DNA from 2 places in the Comamonas sp. 7D-2 genome. Region 1 is predicted to be linked to the other one. Evidence: predicted binding sites of a transcription regulator. Region 1 holds the regulator's gene; the other holds the start of a gene.
What was found. The regulator FNR, encoded in region 1, switches genes on or off when oxygen is low (the NO sensors DNR and NnrR bind a similar motif). The targets are predictions, from matches to a motif close to TTGATNNNNATCAA.
Positions count from the first base shown of each region.

Region 2: napE (periplasmic nitrate reductase, NapE protein) is a predicted target of FNR. The motif match lies at 10,735-10,748, and genes of this name have one in related genera.

Region 1 covers NZ_CP094238.1:2,167,760-2,179,758, reverse strand. Annotated here, with positions in the region: gene MPZ60_RS10075 (bifunctional diguanylate cyclase/phosphodiesterase) at 1-1,212, opposite strand, end outside; gene MPZ60_RS10070 (HD-GYP domain-containing protein) at 1,209-2,471, opposite strand; gene MPZ60_RS10065 (sulfite exporter TauE/SafE family protein) at 2,564-3,277, opposite strand; gene hemN (oxygen-independent coproporphyrinogen III oxidase) at 3,281-4,663, opposite strand; gene fnr (fumarate/nitrate reduction transcriptional regulator Fnr) at 4,932-5,654, shown strand; gene MPZ60_RS10050 (hypothetical protein) at 5,718-5,981, opposite strand; gene MPZ60_RS10045 (FixH family protein) at 6,239-6,544, opposite strand; gene ccoG (cytochrome c oxidase accessory protein CcoG) at 6,671-8,113, opposite strand; gene ccoP (cytochrome-c oxidase, cbb3-type subunit III) at 8,196-9,107, opposite strand; gene MPZ60_RS10030 (CcoQ/FixQ family Cbb3-type cytochrome c oxidase assembly chaperone) at 9,135-9,272, opposite strand; gene ccoO (cytochrome-c oxidase, cbb3-type subunit II) at 9,290-9,922, opposite strand; gene ccoN (cytochrome-c oxidase, cbb3-type subunit I) at 9,942-11,378, opposite strand; gene ccoS (cbb3-type cytochrome oxidase assembly protein CcoS) at 11,442-11,579, opposite strand; gene MPZ60_RS10010 (cation-translocating P-type ATPase) at 11,579-11,999, opposite strand, start outside.
Region 2 covers NZ_CP094238.1:2,333,595-2,345,593, forward strand. Annotated here, with positions in the region: gene ccmI (c-type cytochrome biogenesis protein CcmI) at 1-733, opposite strand, end outside; gene MPZ60_RS10795 (cytochrome c-type biogenesis protein) at 730-1,203, opposite strand; gene MPZ60_RS10800 (DsbE family thiol:disulfide interchange protein) at 1,200-1,718, opposite strand; gene MPZ60_RS10805 (heme lyase CcmF/NrfE family subunit) at 1,718-3,724, opposite strand; gene ccmE (cytochrome c maturation protein CcmE) at 3,721-4,233, opposite strand; gene ccmD (heme exporter protein CcmD) at 4,230-4,373, opposite strand; gene ccmC (heme ABC transporter permease CcmC) at 4,373-5,134, opposite strand; gene ccmB (heme exporter protein CcmB) at 5,136-5,732, opposite strand; gene ccmA (heme ABC exporter ATP-binding protein CcmA) at 5,786-6,475, opposite strand; gene MPZ60_RS10835 (cytochrome c3 family protein) at 6,480-7,127, opposite strand; gene MPZ60_RS10840 (nitrate reductase cytochrome c-type subunit) at 7,152-7,658, opposite strand; gene napA (periplasmic nitrate reductase subunit alpha) at 7,676-10,165, opposite strand; gene MPZ60_RS10850 (chaperone NapD) at 10,158-10,460, opposite strand; gene napE (periplasmic nitrate reductase, NapE protein) at 10,453-10,614, opposite strand; gene MPZ60_RS10860 (nuclear transport factor 2 family protein) at 11,366-11,830, opposite strand; gene MPZ60_RS10865 (SDR family oxidoreductase) at 11,849-11,999, opposite strand, start outside.

The DNA of each region.
Region 1 (11,999 bases):
AGCAGTGATTGCGGCTTGCACGTGACGGCTCAGACTCAGGCGATTGGGCAGCCCTGTCAACGCATCACTGTAAGCCAGCTGCTCAATCTGCTTTTGGGCACTGCGCTGCATGGTCATGTCGCGCATAAAGCCAATGCTTTGTACCAGGCGCCCATAGCCGTCACGCAATGCCACCCAGGACAGCCAGACCGCGCAGCGCTGACCTTCACTCTGCTTGAGCCAAAGATTGCCCTCCCAGAAGCTGCCCACATCCCAGCGCGCAGCGGCCAGCTCCAGCAGGTCGGACACAGGCCCTCCCTCGGACTCGAACAGAGTCCAGGCAGCGAGCCCCAGCACCGCCTTGCCATGCAGCAACTGCCCGCCGGCCGGGTTAACCTGAACGATGACACCATTGGCATCGGCAATGAAGATACCGTCCAGGCTGGACTCGAACACTCTTGCAGCCAGACGTAGTTCTGTCGCCGAGCTGGATTCCACCGTGATGTCTCGATAGGAGTAGATACGCCCTATCGCCACACCGCGACTGAGCTGAGGCACGGAGCGGCGCTCCAGCACCCTGCCACTGAGCAGCTGCAGTACCTCCGAGGTTTCAGGAGCCGACAGGTCCTGCGCATCCTGCAGAAGAGTGAACTGACTCTCGCTGCTGATGGTCTGCGCTTCCAGATGGGCAAAGACGGCCGCATCATCTCGCTGCACGAGCAGTGGTTCGGGTAGTTGCCACAGCTCCGCGAAACGGTGATTGAATGCCCGAATGCCGCCGCGCAGATCACAGACCAGCATGCCATCTGCAGCGGACTCAAGCGTCGCCCGCAACTCTGCAAGCAGCATGTCCAGTTCGCTCTCGTGCCGCAACTGCTCGCTGCGGTCGAGCATGGTGAGCATCAACCAGCGCGGATTCAGGGCGATGGAGCCCACCCCCATCTCCACAGCTGTCAATGAACCATTGGCTGTACAGATTTCTGTGAGAAATTTCGCCCCACCCACCCAGTTTGAGGCATCCTGCCAGAACGCCTTTTGCACCAGGGAGGCACACAGCACATCGACATACTGCTCCTGCGCCTGCTCGGGCGTGTAGCCCGTGAGCTGCATACTGGCTGCATTGGCATGCACGACACGCAATGTCTGCGCATCCAGCAGCCAGACCGCCTCCTGCAAACCATCGAGCATGGAGGCAAGCAGAGGGTCAATCAGAAAACTCTGCTGCAAAGTCACGCGAGGTCTTTCTCGGCAGCAGGTGCTGCAGAACTGTCAAAAAAGTAGCAAAGACGCCTTTGCGGCTGTAAAGCTTCTAACGCATTTCGAGAAAGCTGATTTCGCGTCAAGCCCCGGCGAATACCCAAACCCACATACTCAAGCAAATCTACGAACCGCAGCTTCTGCGGCGCCTGCATGTCATAGGTCAGCACCTTCGGCTTGAGCGACTGGCTGGTGTTGACAGACACCACCACGCCCATCCGCCCATCGCTTAGTTCCACCAAAGAGCCCGGTGGATAGACCCCCAAGGTCTGCACGAATGCCTTGAGCACATCGGGCGCATATCGCTGGCGATACTGTCCGTACAGTGCAGCCATGGCTTCATGAGGCGTCATTTCGTTGCCTTGCAGTGGCAAATTGCACAAGCGCTCAAAATTATTGACCAGCGCCAGGATCTGTCCGGCAATGTCCATATCTTCGGCCAGCAAGCCAAGTGGAAAGCCTGACCCATCGGCCCATTCATGATGCTGGGCGATGGCCGTCGTGACGGAAGGAGGATAGCCCATGGATAGAGCCAATGCCACCGACTCTCCGACATGACGCGCATACACGGTCTCTCGCAGAGGCGTGCGGCCCGTGCCCTGATTCAGTGCATTGGCCGATGCGGAAATCTCAAGCCCCGGCTTGCCGATGTCATGCAACAGGGCCGCCGTGCCCAGATCCTTCAATACGTCATCGCACAGGCCCAGCGTCTTACCCAGCAACAGGCTCAGCACGGAGACATTGACACCATGTACGCCAAAGGTGGCGCCCCCCGTATCCGCGAGCAGATGCAAACTCAGATCACGAGCCTGCGCCAGTTTGACGACTTGCTGTGCAACCAGCATATCCGTCGTTGTCCGCGCCTTCTCGGGGTTGACAGGCAACAAGGCCTGCACGTCATCAAATACGGAAACCGCGCCCAGAAACCTGGACTGCACGCCCAAAATACTGTTACGCCAGGCATGCGCATCGTTCTCGGGGGGGGCAGGAGCGGGTTGAGGGTCTGCTGTCGGAGGCGCTGCCGCTTCCTCCAGATCGCTTCTCGATAGATCGACCTGAACTGCCTTGAGCTTCAGGGTCCTGAGTGTCTGCAACTGCTCGTCATTGACAATCTTGAAGCTGCTGACGGGAAACGGATGGCGCAACCAGCCGGTCTCCAGATGGACATACATGCCGATACGCAGTTGTCCGATATCAATAGCAACGAAACGATTCACTTTGAGCGCTACACACAAGATGAGACATTATTCCGCAGTTCCATGACTGCTCAAGCATGACTAGGGTCTGTTGGGATGCAAACAGCGTCAACAACCCCCTCTTGTGTGACTTATCGGCACCAAAGACTGGGTTTGTAGACCAGGTCCATCCACAAAGCCCAACTCGCAACGCCAATCAGCATCAGACCTGCAACTCTGGTGCCCCACCTGGCCCGCAATGCATTGACATGCGACTGCCCCAGTTGCCACAGCCAGGGCCCCGCCAGCAACCACAGTGCACCACCAACGGCAAAGGCTGCCATGGACAAAGCACCTTGCCAGGCGCCGCCACTCAAGGCCGCCACCAACACCGCCGAATACAGCAAACCACAAGGCATCAGTGCCCAGGCAAAGCCCGCTGCCAGACTGCCGCCCGGCGCGGTGACCCAGGGCTGAACCCTGGCCCAGACGGAACGCCCCGCCCGCTCCAGCCAGGCTGGCTGCCGCGCCTGCACCACCATGGCCAGCCCCCAGGCCATGACCGCCACATGCATCAGCGTCCAAAGTCTCTGCAATGCCGTTGTCTGACTGGTCAGCCAGGCCAGACTTTCCATGGCCACGGCCGCGATCCCGCCCAGCAGGGCATAGGCAGCGATGCGCCCCAGATGAAACAGGCTGGTACGCAGCCATTGGCGTTTTTGCAGGCCGAGCACGACAACTGGCTGCCCGCCGCCGACAGGCTTCGCTGCTGTGACCACACTGCAGGGGGCAGCGCACATCACAAGACAATGGGGCCCACCCACGAGCCCCATGATCAAAGCAGTCCAGACCAGCGAAAACAACATGTGCTAGATGATGCGCGAAAAGCGGGCGCGGTTCCGGTCGGCCTGCAAATATCGGTCAAACAGCATGGCTACTCCGCGCACAAAAAACCAGCCCAGGCCAGTGACCTTGAAGCCCTCGACGGACAGCTCGACCAAGCCATTGCGCTGCATCTCTGCCAGCGCATCCAGCTCCGCAGCGAAGTACTCGCGGAAATTGATAAGCCAGGCCTGCTCCATGGGCTCATACAGGACGGAGCCCTGGCACATGATGGACATGATGACGGCTCTGCGCACCAGATCGTCACGCGAAAGCGCCAGTCCGCGCTGCACGGGCAGCATGCCTCCATCGACGGCATCGTAATACTCTTCAAGAGTCTTGACGTTCTGGCTGTAGGTCGCACCCACCTTGCCGATAGCCGATACGCCCAGTGCAATCAGATCGCAATCAGGCTGGGTGCTGTAGCCCTGAAAGTTGCGATGCAGGCGCCCCTGGCGCTTGGCAATGGCCAGAGAGTCGTCAGGCAGCGCAAAGTGGTCCATGCCTACATAGACATAGCCGCCATCCATGAATGCGTCAATTGCGCCGGAGAGCATGTTCAGCTTGTCCTGTCCCATGGGCAGGTCTGCCGATTCGATGCGCCTTTGCGGCTTGAAGCGCTCGGGCAGATGCGCATAGGCATACAGTGCAATGCGATCGGGGCGCAGCTCATTGACCTGTGCCAGCGTGCGCGCAAAAGACTCGGGCGTCTGCCTGGGCAGCCCGTAGATCAGGTCCACGTTGATGGAGACAAAGCCCAGGCGGCGCGCCTCGGCCACCAACGAAAAGACTTGCTCGGCGGGCTGCTCGCGGTGCACCGCTTTCTGCACCGCGGGATCAAAGTCCTGCACGCCAAAGCTCAGGCGATTGAACCCCATGTCCTTGAGAGCTCTCAGCCGCTCGTTGCTGACGGTGCGCGGATCGACCTCGATGGAGTACTCGCCCGCGGGATCCAGCTTGAAATGTTCACGCATCAAAACCATCAGCTGCTGCAACTCGGCATCGCTGAAAAAGGTCGGTGTGCCTCCGCCCAGATGCAGCTGGCTTACGAGTTGACCTTTGCCGCAATGCTCGGTATGCATGGCCAGCTCGCGGCTCAGGTAGTCCAGATACTCGGCAGCCTTCTCATGATGCTTGGTCACGATCTTGTTGCAGGCGCAGTAATAGCAAAGCGACTCACAGAACGGCACATGCACATAAACGGACAGGGGCAAAGCGCGCGAGCCAGAATGCGTCTTGCGCTGCTTGAGTGCCAGTATGTAGTCGTCTGCACCAAAAGCCTCAACAAAACGGTCGGCTGTTGGGAACGATGTGTAGCGTGGGCCGGGGATATCAAAGCGGCTCAGCAACTCAGGCGTGACTGCGGTCATAACTGGGAGTTAGGGTGCGCCCACACTCTGTATAGAGCAGATTTCAATGGAAATCAGATCCTGAAAATCATGCCCAAAATAGGCAAAAGCGCATGTTTTTGAACGAATACAGGCAATGTGCCCCAAGGCAATCACCCTGTCCTTGATGAAAATCAAGAGACCTCAAGGCAAGTGCTGCGACAATTTGATCCATCTCATCTTCAACCACGAGGTCAATGACCAGCGCGACTCTCCACTCTGTGTCTGTCTGCGCCGTTGCTAAAAGCCCATGAATCTTCAGACCATCAAAGCATCCTGCTCCAACTGCAATCTGCGTGAACTGTGCATGCCCATGGGCCTGGACGATGAACAAATGGAGCGCATTGACGAGATTGTGGCCACGCGCCGCAAGGTCAAGCGCGGTGGGCTGCTGTTTCGCAATGGCGAAGAGTTCACCTCGCTGTATGCCATTCGAACCGGCTTCTTCAAGACCAGCGTGGCCACCGAAGACGGGCGCGATCAGGTCACAGGCTTTCAGATGGCTGGCGAAATCATTGGTCTGGACGGCATCGTCAACGACCACCACACTTGTGATGCCGTGGCCCTGGAAGACGCCGAGGTCTGCGTCATGCCGTTTGACAAACTGGAGCAGCTCTCGCGCGAGGTCACTGCCCTGCAGAACCATGTGCACAAGGTCATGAGCCGCGAAATCGTGCGCGAGCATGGCGTGATGCTGCTGCTGGGCAGCATGCGTGCCGAAGAGCGCCTGGCGGCCTTTGTGTTGAACCTGGTCCAGCGCCTGTCGGCACGCGGCTTTTCCAAGTCGGAACTGGTGCTGCGCATGACGCGCGAAGAAATCGGCAGTTACCTGGGCCTCAAGCTCGAGACCGTGAGCCGCACTTTCTCCAAATTTGCAGAGGAAGGTATTGTGGAAGTCAAGCAGCGCCACCTGCGCATCCTGGATACCGAGGCGCTCAAACGCATCGTCAACAGCCAGCAATGCCAGAACTGAACCGAGTCGACAGACACTCTCAAGACAAAGCCCGCGGACAGCGGGCTTTTTTGTCTGTGCGAATTAATCGGGCAGAGGCTCGGAAACGATGCCGCCATTGAGATCGCTGACGGAGCGACCCAGCATCACCGTCATCGCACCTCCGATCAGGGTCACGACCCAGAAGGCAAAAAAAGCGACCGTATAGATGGCCTGGCGCGACCAGTCCAGGGGGGAGCCCAGCCAGTGCACATCCAGCGGGTCCACAAAGGCGAAAACCACCATCTCCATGATTGCTGCCGCCAGAAAGGCCGGCCAGACAATCCACATCCAGCGTCGAGCATCCATCCTGATTCTCCTTGGGCTGTGGGCTTGGTCATATTTTGCACAACAGTGGTGACCGTTCATGCAGGACTGCGGGCATGCACCGTGGCGGGAAACCCTGAACTACTCTCTTTTCAGGAGCATCCTGCGCCATCTGGATATCAAAAAACCATTTACTTCTACATCAACGTTAGACAGAACATGCGCAACACGCTCTGATTTTGATATCGGCAACAAAAAAGGCCGCAAAAGCGACCTTGGCGGAGCAAGCGCCAGAGCACTCAGCGATCCAGCGGATGGTCCTTGGCTGGCGTGGCCGCATGATTGCGGCCGGTGACTGCTGGGGCCAGGCTTTTTTCACTTTCGCTCAGGCGCTGGTTGATTTCCATGCCATGGCGGTAGTAGTCAGGGTCAATCACGGGATCAGGCCTGCTCAGTGCGATGTATGCGGTGACAAAGCCGGCAATCACCACGATCACCGGGCCGGCGATGATGAGCCAGACATGGGCAAACTTCCACCAGGGCTTGCCGTCCTCGGGGTGGATGATCTTGGCCGTTTGCGAGACCTTGGCTTGTGCTGCCGACATGATGAAACCTCTTTCCAAAATTCTGACCACCCAGGCACACACGGCAGGGTGGCATAAATTGTTGCCGATTGGCGGTGCCCTTGTCCGGCCTCCGTGATGGCTCACGAAGACCGTCAAGACCTGGCATTAACGCGGCACCAGGAACACCGTCTTCTCGGAAATACGCCCTGCTCCGGCAGTCACTGCATCCACATTGAAGTGTACGGGGTGCGAGCCGGGAGTTGCTGAGCCGTACGGAATCTGCAGCCGCACCGCAATGCCGCGCGTCTCTGCAGGGCCAACGCTCACTTCCTGCTCGGATGCGACTTCCAGATTCTCCAGGCCCACGGCGCTGATACGGTAGCGCTGCTCGGATTCGGTGGCGTTCATGATCTGCAGACGGTAGACGTTCTCCAGCTTGCCGCCCGCCACGATGCGCGAAAGCGCAGCACGGTCGCGAATCACATCGACCTTGAGCGGCTCGCGCAGCACCAGACTGGCGATCATGGCAGCGCTGAGGGCCACCAGCACGGCCGAGTAGATCAGCACACGCGGGCGGAAAATGCGGCGAATCACCTGCACCTGCTTCCAGGCCTTCGCCACGGCATTCTGAGTGGTCAACCGGATCAGGCCACGCGGATACTCCATCTTGTCCATCACGGAGTTGCAGGCATCGATGCACAGACCGCAGCCAATGCACTCGTACTGCAATCCTTTGCGGATATCGATGCCCACGGGGCAAACCTGAACGCAAAGCTTGCAATCTATGCAGTCCCCCAGGCCCTGAGCCTTGTAGTCAACGTCTTTCTTGCGCGGGCCGCGAGCTTCACCACGTTCGGCGTCATAACTGACGATCATGGTGTCCTTGTCGAACATGGCACTCTGAAAGCGTGCATAGGGACACATGTACTTGCAGACCTGCTCGCGCATATAGCCGGCGTTGCCGTAGGTGGCGAAGCCGTAGAACGCCACCCAGAAAATCTGCCAGCTGCCCTGGAAGGCCATCAACTCCACACCCAACTCACGGATGGGCACGAAGTAGCCGACAAAGGTGAAACCTGTCCAAAGAGACAGAGCGATCCAGAGAAACTGCTTGAGCGACTTTTTCCAGATCTTCTCCAAAGTCCAGCCGCTCTTGTCGATACGCATGCGGGCACTGCGATCGCCTTCGACCTTGCTTTCGATCCACATGAAGATCTCGGTGTAGACCGTCTGCGGACAGGAGAAGCCACACCACAGACGCCCGGCTACGGCGGTAAACAGGAACAGCCCCAGTGCGCTGATGATCAGCAGCCCCGTCAGATAGATGAAGTCCTGCGGGTACAGCACCAGTCCGAACAGATAGAAGCGCCGGGCCCCCAGATCGAACAGCACCATCTGGCGCTCGCCCCACTGCAGCCAGGGCAGGCCGTAGAAGACGATCTGGGTCAGAAACACCATGGCCCAGCGCCACCGTGAGAACACGCCGCTAATAGAGCGTGAGTACACTTTTTGCTCGGAAGCGAACATAGGCACCAACTCAGGCCCGCCCTCATGAGGCTCAGGCGTGATCGGTATGACTTTTCGGGGCTTCCCCTGATCGCACGGCATCGCAGTTCCTTAATATTTTTGTAATTACTGAAAATTGAAACGCGAAAAAGGCGGTGCCAGGGCACCGCCTTTTAAAAACGCATTACTTCTGGTTTTGCGTATTCGAAAGACTCCAGACATAGGAAGCCAGCACGGCAATTTGCGCCTCCGTCAACTTCTCTTTCTGGGCAGGCATCTCATTGTGCTTGCCGTTGTTGACGATGTTGACGATTGCCGCCTCGCCCCAGCCATGCAGCCAGATGTCATCGGTCAGGTTGGGCGCTCCCAGCGCGGGGTTGCCCTTGCCGTCCATGCCGTGACAAGCCGCACAGGCCACGAATTTGGACTTGCCTTGCGAAGCCTTGACGGCATCGTGAGGGCTGCCCGACAGGCTCAGCACATAGTGCGCCACATTGCGCACATCCTCCGCCGAGCCCACGGCTGCCGCCATGGGCGGCATCATGCCGATACGGCCGTTGGTGATGGTCTCCCTGATCTTCTCGGGAGATCCGCCATGCAACCAGTCGCCGTCCGCCAGATTCGGGAAGGACTTGCTGCCGCGAGCGTCAGAGCCGTGGCATTGCGCACAGTTGTTCATGAACAGACGCTCGCCAATGGCCATGGCCTGAGGATCCTTGGCCATTTCTTCGGTGGGCATGCTGGTGAACTTGGCATACAGAGGCTCCAGGTCCGCCTTGGCCTTGGCCATTTCCTTGTCGTAGGCGCCGGTCTGGCTCCAGTCCAGCTTGCCGCCGAAGCCGCCCAGACCTGGGTAGACCACAAGATAGCCCAGGCTGAAAACCACGGTGATCACGAACAGACCCATCCACCACTTGGGCATGGGGTTGTTGAGTTCACGCAGGTCTTCGTCCCAGACATGGCCTGTGGTGTTGTCGCCCGAGGGAACGACCTTCTTGCGGGCCACCAGAATCAGCAGCAGCAAGCAGCCAAAGATGCCGATCAGCGTAATCGCCGCGACATACACCGACCAGAAATTGTTAATGAAATCGCTCATGGGATGTTCTCGTTGTGGTGATCAGACTCAGTCTTCCAGGAATGGAACCTGAGCTGCCTCGTCAAAACGGGCCTGGTTGCGGCGGGCATACGCCCACCACCAGATGCCCACGAAACACGCCAGCGATGCCAGCGTGGCCACGATACGCATGGTGGTGATATCCATTTCCAGCCCTTTCTCTCTTACTTGACGGCGCGACCAAGGACCTGCAGATAGGCAATCACTGCCTCCATCTCCGTCTTGTCCTTGACCTCGGCCTGAGCACCGGCGATTTCCGCATCGGTGTACGGCACGCCCACCTTGCGCAGCGCGCTCATGCGCGTTGCCACGGCCGTGTCATCCACCTTGTTGGCTTCCAGCCAGGGGTAAGCAGGCATGTTGGACTCGGGCACCACGTCACGCGGGTTGTTCAGGTGGATGCGATGCCATTCGTCGCTGTACTTGCCGCCCACGCGATGCAGGTCGGGGCCGGTACGCTTGGAGCCCCACTGGAAGGGGTGGTCGTAGACGAACTCGCCAGCCACCGAGTAGTGGCCGTAGCGCATGGTTTCGGCGCGGAAGGGACGGATCATCTGCGAGTGGCAGTTGTAGCAACCCTCGCGCAGATAGACGTCGCGCCCCATCAGCTGCAACGGCGTGTAGGGCTTGAGACCCGCCACGGCTTCGGTCGTGGACTTCTGGAAGAACAGCGGCACGATTTCCACCAGGCCGCCAATGGTCAGCACGAACAGCGTCAGCGCGATCAGCAAAAAGTTGCTGGTCTCGATCTTCTCGTGCGAAAAGCTCTTGGGAGCTGCGTTATTTTGATCAGACATTGCTTTTGCTCCTCAATGCTCAGGCGTGAGCCACCACGGCAGGCACTGCCACCTTGACGGAACGGCCGGCCATTGCGGTCTTCCAGGTGTTCCATGCCATCACCAGCATGCCGCCCAGATACAGCAGACCGCCAGTCACGCGAATCACATAGAAGGGATAGGTCGCCTTCACGCTTTCCACGAAGGTGTAGGTCAGCGTGCCGTCGGGGTTGACAGCGCGCCACATCAGGCCCTGCATCACACCGGCAATCCACATTGCGGCGATGTACAGCACGATGCCGATGGTCGCCATCCAGAAGTGCAGCTCGATCGCGGGCACGGAGTGCATCTTCTCGCGGCCGAACAGACGAGGGATCAGGTAGTACAGAGAGCCCATGGTGATCAGACCCACCCAGCCCAAAGCGCCGGAGTGCACGTGGCCCACGGTCCAATCGGTGTAGTGGCTCAGCGCGTTCACGGTCTTGATGGCCATCATCGGGCCTTCGAAGGTGGACATGCCGTAGAACGACAGGGACACGATCAGGAAGCGCAGGATGGGATCGTCGCGCAGCTTGTGCCAGGCACCCGACAGCGTCATGATGCCGTTGATCATGCCGCCCCAGCTGGGAGCCAGCAGGATCAGCGAGAACACCATGCCCACGGACTGAGTCCAGTCAGGCAAAGCGGTGTAGTGCAGGTGGTGAGGACCCGCCCACATGTACGTGAAGATCAGCGCCCAGAAGTGCACGATCGACAGGCGATACGAATACACGGGACGGCCCGCCTGCTTAGGGATGAAGTAATACATCATGCCCAGGAAGCCGGCGGTCAGGAAGAAGCCCACGGCGTTATGCCCGTACCACCACTGAACCATCGCATCCTGCACGCCGGCGTAAGCCGAGTAGCTCTTCATCCAGCCGGCGGGGATGGAAATATTGTTGACGATGTGCAGCAGGGCCACGGCCAGAATGAAAGCACCGAAGAACCAGTTGGCCACATAGATGTGCTTGACCTTGCGGATGCCGATAGTGCCGAAGAACACGATGGCATAGGACACCCAGGTCACGGCAATCAGCAAGTCCAGAGGCCATTCCAGCTCGGCGTATTCCTTGCCCTGGGTGTAACCCAGAGGCAGGCTGATGGCCGCGCCGACGATAACCAGTTGCCAGGCCCAGAAGGTCAGGCTGGCCAGCTTGGGCATGAACAGCTTGGTCTGGCAGGTGCGTTGCACCACGTAGTAGCTGGTCGCGAACAGCGCCGAGCCACCAAAAGCGAAGATCACGGCATTGGTATGCAGCGGACGCAGACGTCCGTAGCTCAGCCATGGAATGCCGAAGTTGAGTTCCGGCCAGGCCAGCTGGGACGCGATAAACACGCCCACCGCCATACCTACCACCCCCCATACCACGGCCATGATAGAGAACTGTCTTACGACGGTGTCGTCGTAATAGACAGCATTGTTATTTGTTGCTTCCATCGGGCACCTCTTAGATATCTTGCAAAGTGTTCATTGGTTTCTGGTCGGGCTCGTTGAGCCACATCAATCGTCGCGAAGAATGCGCTCGCCTTCTTGTTCCACGCTCTCGAACTGGCCCCGGTACACGGCCCACCACAGGGCAGCCACAATGGCCATGACCAGAACAACCGACAGCGGAATCAATACATACAAAATGTCCATCAATGGCCTCCTTGAGTCAGTGGCATGACGGTGCCCCGCGGCGCAAGGTGCGCGGGGGCGGACGCGTTGCTATCTGCAGCCTGCAGCGGCAACGCACGTGCAAGACGGGCTGCGTTGGCGACGACCAGCAAGGAGCTCAGCGCCATGCCGAGCCCTGCCAGCCAGGCAGGCATCCAGCCCGCGAGGGCCAGAGGAATAGAGATCGCGTTATAGGCTGCTGCCCAGCCCAGGTTCTGGCGCACCACGGACAGGGTCCGTCGGGCCAGCAACAGGCTTTGCAACACTAACTCCAGGCTGTCTCCCAGTACCACGAAGTCTGCTTGCGATTGTGCCAGCGGCACTGCTTTACCAAAAGCAAAAGAGACATGCGCTCCGGCTAAAACTGGGCCGTCATTCAGGCCGTCGCCGACCATGGCAACC
Region 2 (11,999 bases), 170 kb from region 1:
CCAGCGCCTTGGGTTGGCTCGGCTGCAACTGCAGTGCCTGGGCGATGGCCTTGCCGGCCTCGCCATCCAGATCACCGCCCTGGGCCGATGCCAGCGCGTCGGCCAGATCGGCCCATAACCTCGCCTGGACTTCCTCATCCATCGCGCTACGCCGCGCCTCCTGCAAAGCCTGCCGGTATGCCTGGGCCGCAGCGTCAAATAGCTCCAGAGTCTCATAGGAGCGGGCCAGCATCACCCAGCCAGGCAGGTTCCGGGGTTGTTCCTCAAGACGCCGGGCCAGCCCATCCACCATGGCCTGCACTTGCGTATCGCCCGCGCCGTCTCCGTGCGCGTCGGGCTGCTCCTGCGCCAGCTGCGCCGCAGCCTTTGGGTCACCCACCTGCAGGTACAAAGCGAACGCGGCGACAGGGAGCAGCACCGCCAACAACAGCGCGCTGCTACGGCGCAGCCATGGACTTTGGCGCCAGGCGACTGATGCTCGGGGTCTGTCCAGTTCTCTGAGCAGACGCCGCTGCAGTTCTTCGACCGCTTGAGCGTGGTCGGTCTCGCTCAGGCGCCCCCCTGAGCGCTCCAGCTTCAGCTCGGTCAACTGGGCCTGGTAGAGGCGGCGCAGCGCTTCATCAGGATCGCTGGCGGGCGATGGGGCCTCGGCCAGCAGAGGCGGCAGCAGTACAGCCAGGCTCAGAAGCATCAGGGCGGTGGCACCCAGCCACAACCAGTGCATGGCGCTCATTGGCGTTCCTCCTTCGAGGTCGTGTCCAGCCATTGACGTGCACGGTCTCGTTGCTGCGCAGTGAGTGGCTCGTCCGGCATGCTCCTTTGGCGCAGTGTGCGCCGCAGCAGGACAAAGCCGCCCAGCGCGGCAAGGAACGGGCTGCTCCACAGCAACCAGGTCGATGGCTTCCAGGGCGGGTTGTAGCGCACAAAGGAGCCATAGCGCTGTTCGAAGAAGTTGATCACCTGCTCATTGCTATGGCCCTGCTCGAGCTGGTTGCGGATCTCGCGGCGCATGTCCTCGGCCATGGGGGCACGCGATTCGGCCACGGTCTGGTTCTGGCAGACGACACAGCGAAGCTGAGCGGCCAGCGCCATTTCACGATCCAGCAGTTCCTGGTCCCGAGCGGTCTGCCCGGCCTGGGCCAGCATTGCCATGCAGGCCAGCAAGGCCGCTGTGAAGGCAGCGCCGATACTTCGCGGTTTCATTGCAGACTCCTGATGACCGGCAGCAGCCGATCGCGCCATATCTCTGCGGTTACCGGGCCCACGTGGCGATAGCGCACGCGGCCCTGGCTGTCGATGACAAAGGTTTCCGGCACTCCCTGGATGCCGAAGTCCATGCCCACGCGGCCATCGCCGTCGATGGCTGAAGCTCGGTAGGGATTGCCCGCCACCCGCAGCAGCGCGCGAGCCTTGTCCGGCTGATCCTTGTAGTTCAGGCCGTAGACGGCAACAGCGTCGCGCTTCGAGAGTTCGGCCAATACGGGTAGCTCCTGCCGGCAGGGGGCGCACCATGAGGCCCAGACATTGAGCAACCAGGCCCGGCCTCGCAGGTCCTGCAGATGCAGGACTTGCTGCTGATCTTCGAGCAGAGGGCGGTCTATGGCCGGTGCGGGCTGTTCCAGCAGCGCCGAAGGCAGGGCCCGTGGGTCACGCTGCAGGCCAAGCCCGAGCATGATGGCCAGGCCTAAAAATATTGCCAGGGGCAGGACAAAGCGCATCAGACAGCTCCTTGCAGGGCCGGAGCGCCGGACTGGCGATGCGCTCGCTGCTTGGCTGTACGAAAGCGCCGGTCCATAAGGCTCAGGCCCGCGCCCAGCGCCATCATCAGTGTGCCTATCCAGACCCAGTCCATGAAAGGCTTGACCTGTAGGCGCACGGTCCAGCGCAGGCCTTGATCGTCCAGTGGATCGCCCAGGGCCACGAAAACGTCGCGTGTCCAGCCGCTGTCAATGGCGGCCTGGCTCAGCGCCATGCCCTGGGCGCGGTAAACCCGCTTCTCGGGAAACATGCTCCAGCTGTCCTGCCCCGCTCGACTGACAGTGAATTGGGCACGCTGCGCGTCATAGTTGGGGCCGGCTGTCGGACCAAGGCTGTCGAAGCGGAAGCGGTAGCCACCCGCCTCGGCAGTCTCACCCTGCGCCAGCGTGGTCTCGTGCCGGCTCTCCAGCCCGTCGGCCAGGCTTACCGCCAGCACGAACACGCCCGCACCGGCATGGGCCATCAGCATGCCCCACCAGCCCCAGGGCTGGCGCGACAGGCGCTGACCCAGATGGCCGATTTCCAGGCCTTGCCCCAGGCGCTGCCAGATATGGGCCAGTGTGCTGAGCAGGCACCACAGGCCCAGGGCCAGGCCCAGCAAGGTGGCCGGGGACAGGCGCACACCCATCCAGCCGCCTGCCAGTGCCAGCACTGCCGAGCAGGCAAGGCTCAGCACGAGGGCCACGCGAAGGCGCCGCCACAGCTCGCCAACCAGGCTGCTCTTCCAGCGCGCCACCGTGCCCACGCCCATCAGGGCCAGGGCCGGCAGCACCAAAGGCAAAAAGACGGCCTGGAAGTACGGCGGCCCCACGGAGATCTTCTCGCCGCTCAGCACATCGAGCGCCAGCGGGTACAGCGTGCCTATAAGCACCGCCAGCGCGGCAGCGGTGAAGAGCACGTTGTTGATCAGCAAAAAGGTTTCGCGCGAGAGCATGGCAAATTCCCCGGAGCCGCGGCCCAGCTCCGGTGCGCGCCAGGCGAACAGCCACAGCGATGCTCCCACCACAGCCACGATGAAGCACAGGATGAAGAGCCCCCGCCCTGGGTCCACGGCAAACGCATGAACCGAGGTAAGCACGCCTGAGCGCACGAGAAAGGTACCCAGCAGGCTCAGCGAAAATGCGCAGATGGCCAGCAGGGCCGACCAGCTGCGGAAGGCGCCGCGCTGGTCGGTCACGATCAGCGAATGCAGCAGGGCCGTACCCACCAGCCAGGGCATGAAAGAGGCGTTTTCCACCGGGTCCCAGAACCACCAGCCGCCCCAGCCCAGTACGTAATAGGCCCAGGCGCTGCCCAGCAGAATGCCCAGTGTGAGAAAGCCCCAGGCCGCCAGCGTCCAGGAACGCGACCAGCGCGCCCAGGCCGCACCCAGCTCGCCCGAGATCAGTGCCGCAAGTGCGAACGCAAAGGGCACGGCAAAGCCCACATAGCCCATGTACAGCAGCGGCGGATGCAGCACCATGCCGGGATCCTGCAGCAAGGGGTTGAGGTCCTTGCCTTGCGCAGCCGCCGGGATCAGGCGTGCAAACGGGTTGGAGAGAAACAGCAGGAACAGCAGCAGGCCCACGCTGATCCATCCCAGCACCGCGAGCACGCGCGCCACGAAGGCCGGCGGCAGGTCTCGGCTGCGCCAGGCCACCGCCAGGGTCCAGCCCGAGAGCATGAGCTGCCACAGCAGCATGGAGCCTTCATGACCACCCCAGAACGCTGCCAGCTTGTAGGCCATGGGCAGGTCGCTATGGGAATTGGCCGCCACATACAGCACCGAGAAGTCTCCGCGCCAGAAGCACCAGAACAGGCTGGCCGAAGACAGCACGCACAACGCGCATAGCAAAAAGGCTGCGGGCCGGGCCAGCCTTACCCAGCCCGCCAGTCCCCAGTGGGCACCGGCCAGCGGCAGCACCGCCAGCAGCACTGCCGTAACCAGGGCCAGTACCAGGGCGAACACGCCAAGTTCAGCGATCATGTGCGGCCTCCGCTGGAGACGGCATCGGCGCTGTCCTGGCCGGCTTCCCTGACGGTGGCGTCGTCGGCAGACTTCTCCGACGGCTTGCCGGCGGCGTTTTTCAATGCATGGGCCGCTTCGGGCGGCATGTAGTTCTCGTCGTGCTTGGCCAGCACCTCGGAGGCTTGGAAGGCACCGTCCGCCTGCATACGGCCCGATACCACCACACCTTTGCCCTCGCGGAACAGGTCGGGCAGCAATCCTCGATACTGCACAGGTACACTGCGCACTTCATCAGTCACGGCAAAGCGCAGCAGCATTCCGTCGCCGCTGCGCTGCAGTGAGCCAGGCTCCACAAGGCCTCCCAGGCGAAAGGCCGCACCATGCGGAACCTCACCTGCATGAACCTGGCTGGGGCTGTAGAAGAACATCACATTGGAGTTGAGCGCTCGCAGCACCAGCGTGACGGCTGCGGCCACCAGCGCAAGTCCTGCCAACACCCACAGCAGGCGACGCTGGCGCGGCTTCATGGGTTCTCCCTGGCTTCGAGTCCGGACGCGGCTTCAGCCTTCAGGCGACGGCTGCGCACAAAGATGCTGACCAGCTCGATACCCAGCGCCATCGCGCTCACACCGTAGGCCAGAGCAATGAAAAAAGCATGATCCTGCATTACAGACTCTCCTCGCGGGCTCGCTCCAGAATCAGGCAACGTGCCCGTACCAGGGCGACGGCCAGCGTATAGGCCCAGCAGGCCAGCGCCATCAGCAGCATGCCGGCCAGCATGGTGTGTGTCATGCTGGGAGCTGTATCCATGCGGATACTCGCACCCTGATGCAGGGTGCTCCACCACTGAACCGAGAAATAGATGATGGGAACATTGACCACGCCAGCAAGCAGCACGATGGCGCCAGCGCCATCGGCCCGACGCGAATCCTCTATGGCCGAGACCATGGCCATATAGCCCAGATACAGGAACAGCAGGATCAGCTCCGACGTCAGGCGCGCATCCCATACCCACCAGGCCCCCCAGGTAGGCTTGCCCCAGGCAGCCCCGGTCCATAAGGCGATGGCTGTGAACAAGGCTCCCGTGGGGGCCAGGGCCCTTGCCAGCAGGGGGGAGAGACGGGTGCCGTAAATCAACCCCAGGGCGGCATGGAGCGCTGCCACCAGATAGATGAACATGGACATCCAGGCGGCCGGCACATGCAAAAAGATGATGCGGTAGACCTCGCCCTGTTGGTGATCCGTAGGTGCCAGTCCAAATCCGACCCATAGACCCGCAGCAGCCAGCACGGCAGCCAGCACGGCCATCCAGGGCCAGACTCGACCCGCCCAGTGGTAAAAAATCGGGGGCGAGGTCAGTTGGCGCCATTTGTGGCCGCTGGCCCCTGCTGCAGGCGTTGGTGATGCATTGGAAGTAAGGGAATTCATATCACTCCAGCGCGAGGCGCAAGGCCGCTGCTATAGCCCAGGGGCCGGCCAGTAACGCCAGGCACAGGCAGGCCCCCAGCAGATTGAGAGCAGGCGCTGCGCTCAGCCCTTGCTGCGCCTGGGCCACGGCATGGCTGCCAAAGATCAGGATGGGCACGCTCAGCGGCAGCACCACCAGAGCCAGCAGCAACTGCCCCCGCACACCCAGTGTCAGTGCTGCGCCCAGAGCCGCCAGCAGGCACAGGCTGGGCGTTCCCAGGGCCAGCGATGCCAGCAGAATGCTGACCACCGTCCCATCCAGGCCGTACTGCCAGCCCAGCAAGGGAGCCACCAGCAACAATGGCAACACACCCAGCAACCAGTGCGTGGCCACCTTGAGGCCCACCAGCAGCGAAAGGGGCGCAGGCGCCAGCAACCATTGCTCCAGCGACCCGTCGGCCATGTCGCTCTCGAACAGCCGGTGCTGCCCCAGCAGCACGGCCAGCAAGGCCGCGACCCACACAATGCCCGGCGCAATCTGCCTCAGCAGGGGGGCGTCCGGCCCCAAAGCCAAGGGGAAAAGACTGCCCACCAGCACGAAAAAGAACAGCCCGCCCAAGGCATCGGAAGGCCTTCGAGCGGCCAATTTCAACTCTCTTGCGCACACAGCTCTCAGCAAACAGCCACCTGCTCATTCATTGCCGTCGTGACCACGGAGCGGGATAAGTCCAGTATCGACACCCGGGGCGTCGGCAGCACCAGGTTGCGGTGCGAAGCCACCACGGCCATTCCTCCTGAGGCCAGATGCTGCTCCAGTGCCTCGACCAGATATTGTTCGCCCTGGACATCCAGACAGTTGTCGGGTTCGTCCAGCAACCAAAACGGACGCTCGCCCAGCAAAACACGGGCCAGCCCCAGTCGCCGACGCTGACCCTGGGACAGTCGGCCAAAAGGCCGTGCGACGACTCCCGTCAACGACAAGGCCTGCAAAACGGCTTGCACGCGTGCTTCATTCCAGCTCACAGCCATCAGAGCCAGCGCAAAGCGCAGATTCTCCATCCCTGTCAAGGTGTCGCTCATTCCTGCCTGATGTCCCATATAGGCCAGTTGCCGCTGGTAGGCTGGATCCTGAGGGGACAGCGTACCGCCGCACCACTGGAGGCTTCCAGTACGCCATGGCAGAAGGCCGGCCAGACAACGCAGCAGGCTGCTCTTGCCCGCGCCGTTATGACCTCTGAGCATCAGGAGTTGACCGTCACCGAGTTCCAAGCCCAGATCGCGCAGCACCACTCGGCCGCCGCGTACACAACCCAGGCCGGATATACAAAGAAATCTGGAAGCAGCCGTGCCCAAGCCATTCATCCCGCTACTGCACCGACGCAACCGAAGCCTCAGCTGGCCCAGGTACTTTCTGACCTGGCGTGTCGCTGGGGCCCTGTCCGGGAGGAATGTGAGGCAGCTTGTGGGCAATGCCCTTGTGGCAGTCGATACAGGTTTTTTCCTTGCTGGCCAAATAGGTGCTGTGCATGTTCTGTGCACGCAAACTCTGCCGCGTCATATCCATGGAGTCGTAGTTATGGCAGTTGCGGCACTCCAGAGAATCATTGGCCTTGAAGCGAGCCCACTCGTGCTGCGCCAACTCCAGCCGCTTGGCTTCGAATTTTTCAGGCGTGTCGATTGTTCCGAAGATCTTGCCCCACACTTCCTTGGAGGCCTGCATCTTGCGAGCGATCTTGTCAGTCCAGTCGTGCGGCACATGACAGTTGGAGCACACGGCACGTACGCCCGAGCGGTTGGTGTAGTGGATCGTGCTCTTGAGTTCTGCAAACACGTTGTCCCGCATCTCGTGACAACCCGTGCAGAATTTCTCCGTATTGGTCAGCTCCATGGCGGTATTGAACGCGCCCCAGAAGAGGATGCCGCCGATGAAACCGCCGATGGTCAGAAAGCCCAGGCTGAAATGTACGCTGGGGCGGCGGATCACCGCCCAGTAGCGCTTGAGAAGTGTCAACATAGATGAGCCTCGTGCGCCGCAGCGTCAGTTTTTCTTGGATGTCTTGCCCGACTGGGACTGCAGGGCCTTCAGGATCACGGTATCCACATCTTCGAAGGTGTTGCTGACCAGAGGGCGGACGGCATCCTGAGCCACATGGCATTGCTGGCAGAAATAGCGTCGCGTGGACACCTGCCCCAACATGCGCCCGTCGCGGTCCATATAGTGCGTGACCGATACCGGCACTGCCTGCGAGATCTCGGCCTTGGTTCGCGAATGGCAGTCCATGCATTTGTTGAAGTTCTTGTCCACCTGGTAGCCGTCAACGCGATGGGGGATCGTGGGCGGTTGCCAGGTGTAGTTGCGCGTGCGGCGCACGTCATCATTGACGGCATTGCCAAGCACTGGCGGCTTGGTTGCCTGCATGATGGGCGTGGGGCCACGCGCCGAGTCATAGAAGGTCTCCGCGATGGCGGCTGGCGTCCAGGCCATACCTATATTGAGCATGAGCAGCATGCCCACAAGCCGGACGAGTTTGCGGAAGAAGTTCATGGTCAACCTCTCTTTCGTCAAACCTTGGTGATCTTCACAGCGCACTTCTTGAAGTCCGTCTGCAACGAAATCGGGTCGGTAGCATCCAGCGTCACCTTGTTGATCAGCTGGCTGGCGTCGAACCAGGGGACATAGACCAATCCGCGCGGAGGCTTGTTGCGGCCGCGCGTCTCGACGCGCGTGCGCATGGAGCCGCGCCGCGAGGACAGCTCAACTTCGCTGCCGCGGCGCACGCCCAGTGCCTTGGCATCGTCAGGGTGCATGTAGCACAGTGCGTTAGGCACGGCACGATGCAGCTCGGGTACGCGCCGGGTCATGGATCCTGAGTGCCAGTGTTCAAGCACTCGGCCCGTGGAAAGCCAGAACGGGTAATCCTTGTCCGGAGCCTCCGCCGGTGGTTCGTACGGCAAGGCAAAGATGTTGGCCTTGCCGTCGATATTTCCGTAGAACTGGTAGCCCGTACCGGCTTTCACATAGGGGTCCGAGCCTTCGCGGTAACGCCAGAGCGTTTCCTTGCCGTTGACCACGGGCCAGCGCATGCCGCGCACCTTGTGGTACTGGTCGAACGGTGCCAGATCGTGGCCATGGCCACGGCCGAACGAGGCGTACTCCTCGAACAGACCTTTTTGCGGATAGAAGCCAAAGGCCTTGGCTTCCTCGTTTTCATAGGCGGGGTCCATGTCGGCCAAGGGGAACTTGTCCACGTTGCCGTTGCGGTACAGCACCTCGAACAGGGTCTTGCCGCGCAGCTGGGGCTTCTTGGCCAGCAGTTCCTCGGGCCAGACTTCCTCGACCTTGAAACGCTTGGAAAACTCCATCAATTGCCACAGGTCGGAGCGCGCCTCACCAGGAGCCTTGACCAACTGGTGCCAAAAGTGGGTGCGGCGCTCTGCATTGCCGTAGGCGCCTTCCTTTTCGACCCACATGGCCGACGGCAAGATCAGATCGGCGGCTACGGCTGTGACTGTGGGGTAGACATCGGAGACCACCACGAAATTGTCAGGATTGCGGTAGCCCGGGTAGCCTTCCTGCGCCAGGTTGGCGCCGGCCTGTATGTTGTTGTTGACCATCACCCAGTAGGCATTGAGCCTGCCGTCCTTGAGCGCACGGTTTTGTTCCACGGCATGGTAGCCGGGCTTGGGTGGAATCGTGCCTTCGGGCAGCTTCCAGATGGTTTCAGCAGTCTTGCGATGCTCTGGGTTCGTCACCACCATGTCCGCAGGCAGGCGGTGCGAGAAAGTGCCCACCTCACGAGCCGTTCCGCAGGCAGAAGGCTGACCCGTCAGTGAGAACGGGCTGTTGCCGGGTGTGGCGATCTTGCCCAGCAGCAGGTGGATGTTGTAGACCATGTTGTTGGCCCATACACCGCGTGTGTGCTGGTTGAAACCCATGGTCCAGAACGACACCACCTTGCTGTTGGGGTCTGCATAGAGCTCGGCAAGAGCCTTGAGACGGTTGGCCGGTACACCCGTGAGCTTGGTTGTGTACTCGAGCGTATAGGTGGATACGAACTTGGCGTATTCCTCGTAGTTTATGGACTTGGCGCCGTTGGGGTCCTTGGCGTTCTTGGCAGCCTTCTGCAGGGGATGCTCGGGACGCAGCCCGTAGCCGATATCGGTGTTGCCGAGCTTGAAATTGCAGTGCTTGGAGACAAAGTCCTTGTTGACCCTGCCTGTGGTGATGATGTGGTTGGCGATGTAGTTGAGTATGGCCAGGTCGGTCTGAGGCTTGAAGGTCAGAGACATGTCCGCCAGCTCATACGAGCGGTGCTCGAAGGTGGACAGCACGGCCACCTTCACGCCCGGTGTGGACAGGCGCCTGTCGGTCACGCGCGTCCACAGCACCGGATGCATTTCAGCCATGTTCGAGCCCCATAGCACAAAGGCAGTCGCGGCTTCGATGTCGTCATAGCAACCCATGGGCTCGTCCATGCCAAAGGTGCGCATGAAGCCGGCAACTGCCGAGGCCATGCAGTGCCTTGCATTGGGATCAATGTTGTTGGTGCGAAAGCCTGCCTTGAACAGCTTGGAGGCGGCATAGCCCTCCCATACCGTCCACTGGCCGGAGCCGAACATGCCCACCGCGTCGGCGCCCTTGGCCTTGAGCGTCTTTTTGAACTGCTCTGCCATGACGTCGAAGGCCGTATCCCAGGAAACCTGCTGGAACTCGCCATCCTTGGCATAGCGACCATTCTTCATGCGCAGCAACGGCTTTGTCAGACGATCACCGCCATACATGATCTTGGACAGGAAGTAACCTTTGACGCAGTTCAGTCCCCGGTTGACCTCGGCCTCAGGGTCACCCTGAGTGGCCACTACGCGGTTGTCCTTGACGGCCACCATGACGCCGCAACCTGTACCGCAAAAGCGGCATGGCGCCTTGGACCACTTCAGGTCGGCAGCCATTGCTCCTGCATCCTGGGACAGAGCTTCTATGGGGATGCCTGCAACGGCCCCTGCGGCTGCGGCCGCAGATTGACGGACAAAATCACGCCTAGTGCTAGTCATGTGTTACCTCTTGGTTTAGCGACTGCCAGTTCTCAACATGCTGATAAACCAGGGACGCGTTGATTACGCCATCAAGCAGCTCAATCTGAGACACGCAATCAAGTATTTCTCTTGCATGGGGCGCTTCCAAGGTCACGACCAACTTGCCGGCCGGATGACTTCCATGTATTTGAGCGCCTTTGATCGTGACGATGCCAGCAGCTACTTGTGCCAATGCCTGGGGAAGCACATGCACAACCAGACTGGTGATATGCAAGTCGGTATGAGTTTCAATGGGCTCAGATTCTTCATGCATGTGGGGGACCACCGATGATCATCTGATAAAACCAGATCGCAAAGCCGTAAGACGCAATCAGTACAACGGCCAATATAGGTGCCATAACAACTGCGAGAAATGCGAAGCTGCGCAATTCCTCGGTACGAGTCGATTCAGGCTGAGGTTCTGTCATTAGCAATCCCCCTTGGCTTGGATGCCTGAGCATCCATGATTTGGCGATAGAGATCCGATAACGAACTTTGCCACGAGATTACCTACAAAATTGACTTGCAACAAGGTTCTTCTCGATTCGTTGCTTTGCATCAATTCCTTCATCAAGATTTCATTGAATCAATTGACATTCAAGTAAATTCCTCGGGAGTTGACTAAATAGCCGGTGGAATCAAGCGCGGCTTGGATCAGGCATCTGCAAACTGAATTCGCACCTTAATCTCGCACTGATCCGTTGAAGTTGGGACGTGAAATCTGGCCTGAAACCGATAGCCACCGCCTGCTGCTTGCTTGAAAACCGTCACTGGATCACCTGACCGCCATAGAGAGGTAATCGGGGTATCGTGCGGCCGTAATCAATGATGACAATCAGCGGGAGAAAGCCAGGCCTGTACAAGAGATTGCTGCAGATCGTGGATTTAGTGGCTCAATACAGCGCAGGACCTCGCGGCATTCAAGACGCGCTCCTCTCGGCCAGACAGGAAGCGATAACGAGGCTCATGCGAACTCAACCTGGATTTGTGCAAGCTCAAGGCATCACCGTGCCGAGCACGATGTGCGTCGAACCAAAAAAAGCGCTCCACAAAGCGCTTTATAGGAGCAAAAGGATCTAGGAGCAGAGCTTTGCTCCTGCTCGTCCGTCAGCCTGCATTGGACTGCCCCTAGGCATGTCTACCTTCTAAGGGAAAGTCCAATTGCAGTCTTAATGTCGCTTATAAGTTGCTCGTAATAGGTCGCGATGTGATGCGACAACCGCTGCTCAGAGGCTCAATCATCTCCAGCAGCCGCTTGTAGCCCGTGCGCTGCACCCGCCACTGACCGGCGACTCTGGTATAGAGGTCCTCATATAGCGCACTGCCGGTGAGTATGGTCTGCTCATCCAGATTGATGAACAGATCATTGAGGTACCAGATGCCGGTGGCCGTGTCACCGTCGACCTTGATTTCCGGTGTATGCCCGTTGTGCATGCCAAAGCGCCGATGGGTGAAGGCATTGCGGTAGAAGTTCATGGCCTCATCGATGCCATTGATCTCATACTGGTAAGTCGGGCTGTCGAAGCGAATATGGACATCATCGGCCAGAACGGTTTTCAGAAGCTCCAGATTGCAGGTGTCGATGCCGCGAAAGTAGCGTGCCTTGAGCTGTTTGATTTCTTCAATATCCAGAAGAGTTTGCATGCTGTTCTCCGCTGGAATTTAGTGAGGCAGGTAATGGCCGCCACTGACGTCCAGTTGGGCGCCGGTCACCACGCGCGCATAGTCGCTGGCCAGATACAGCGCGGCGGAGGCGCAATCGGCATCGTCGGGAATCTCGTTGCGCAAGGGAATCTGCTGGGCAATCACATCG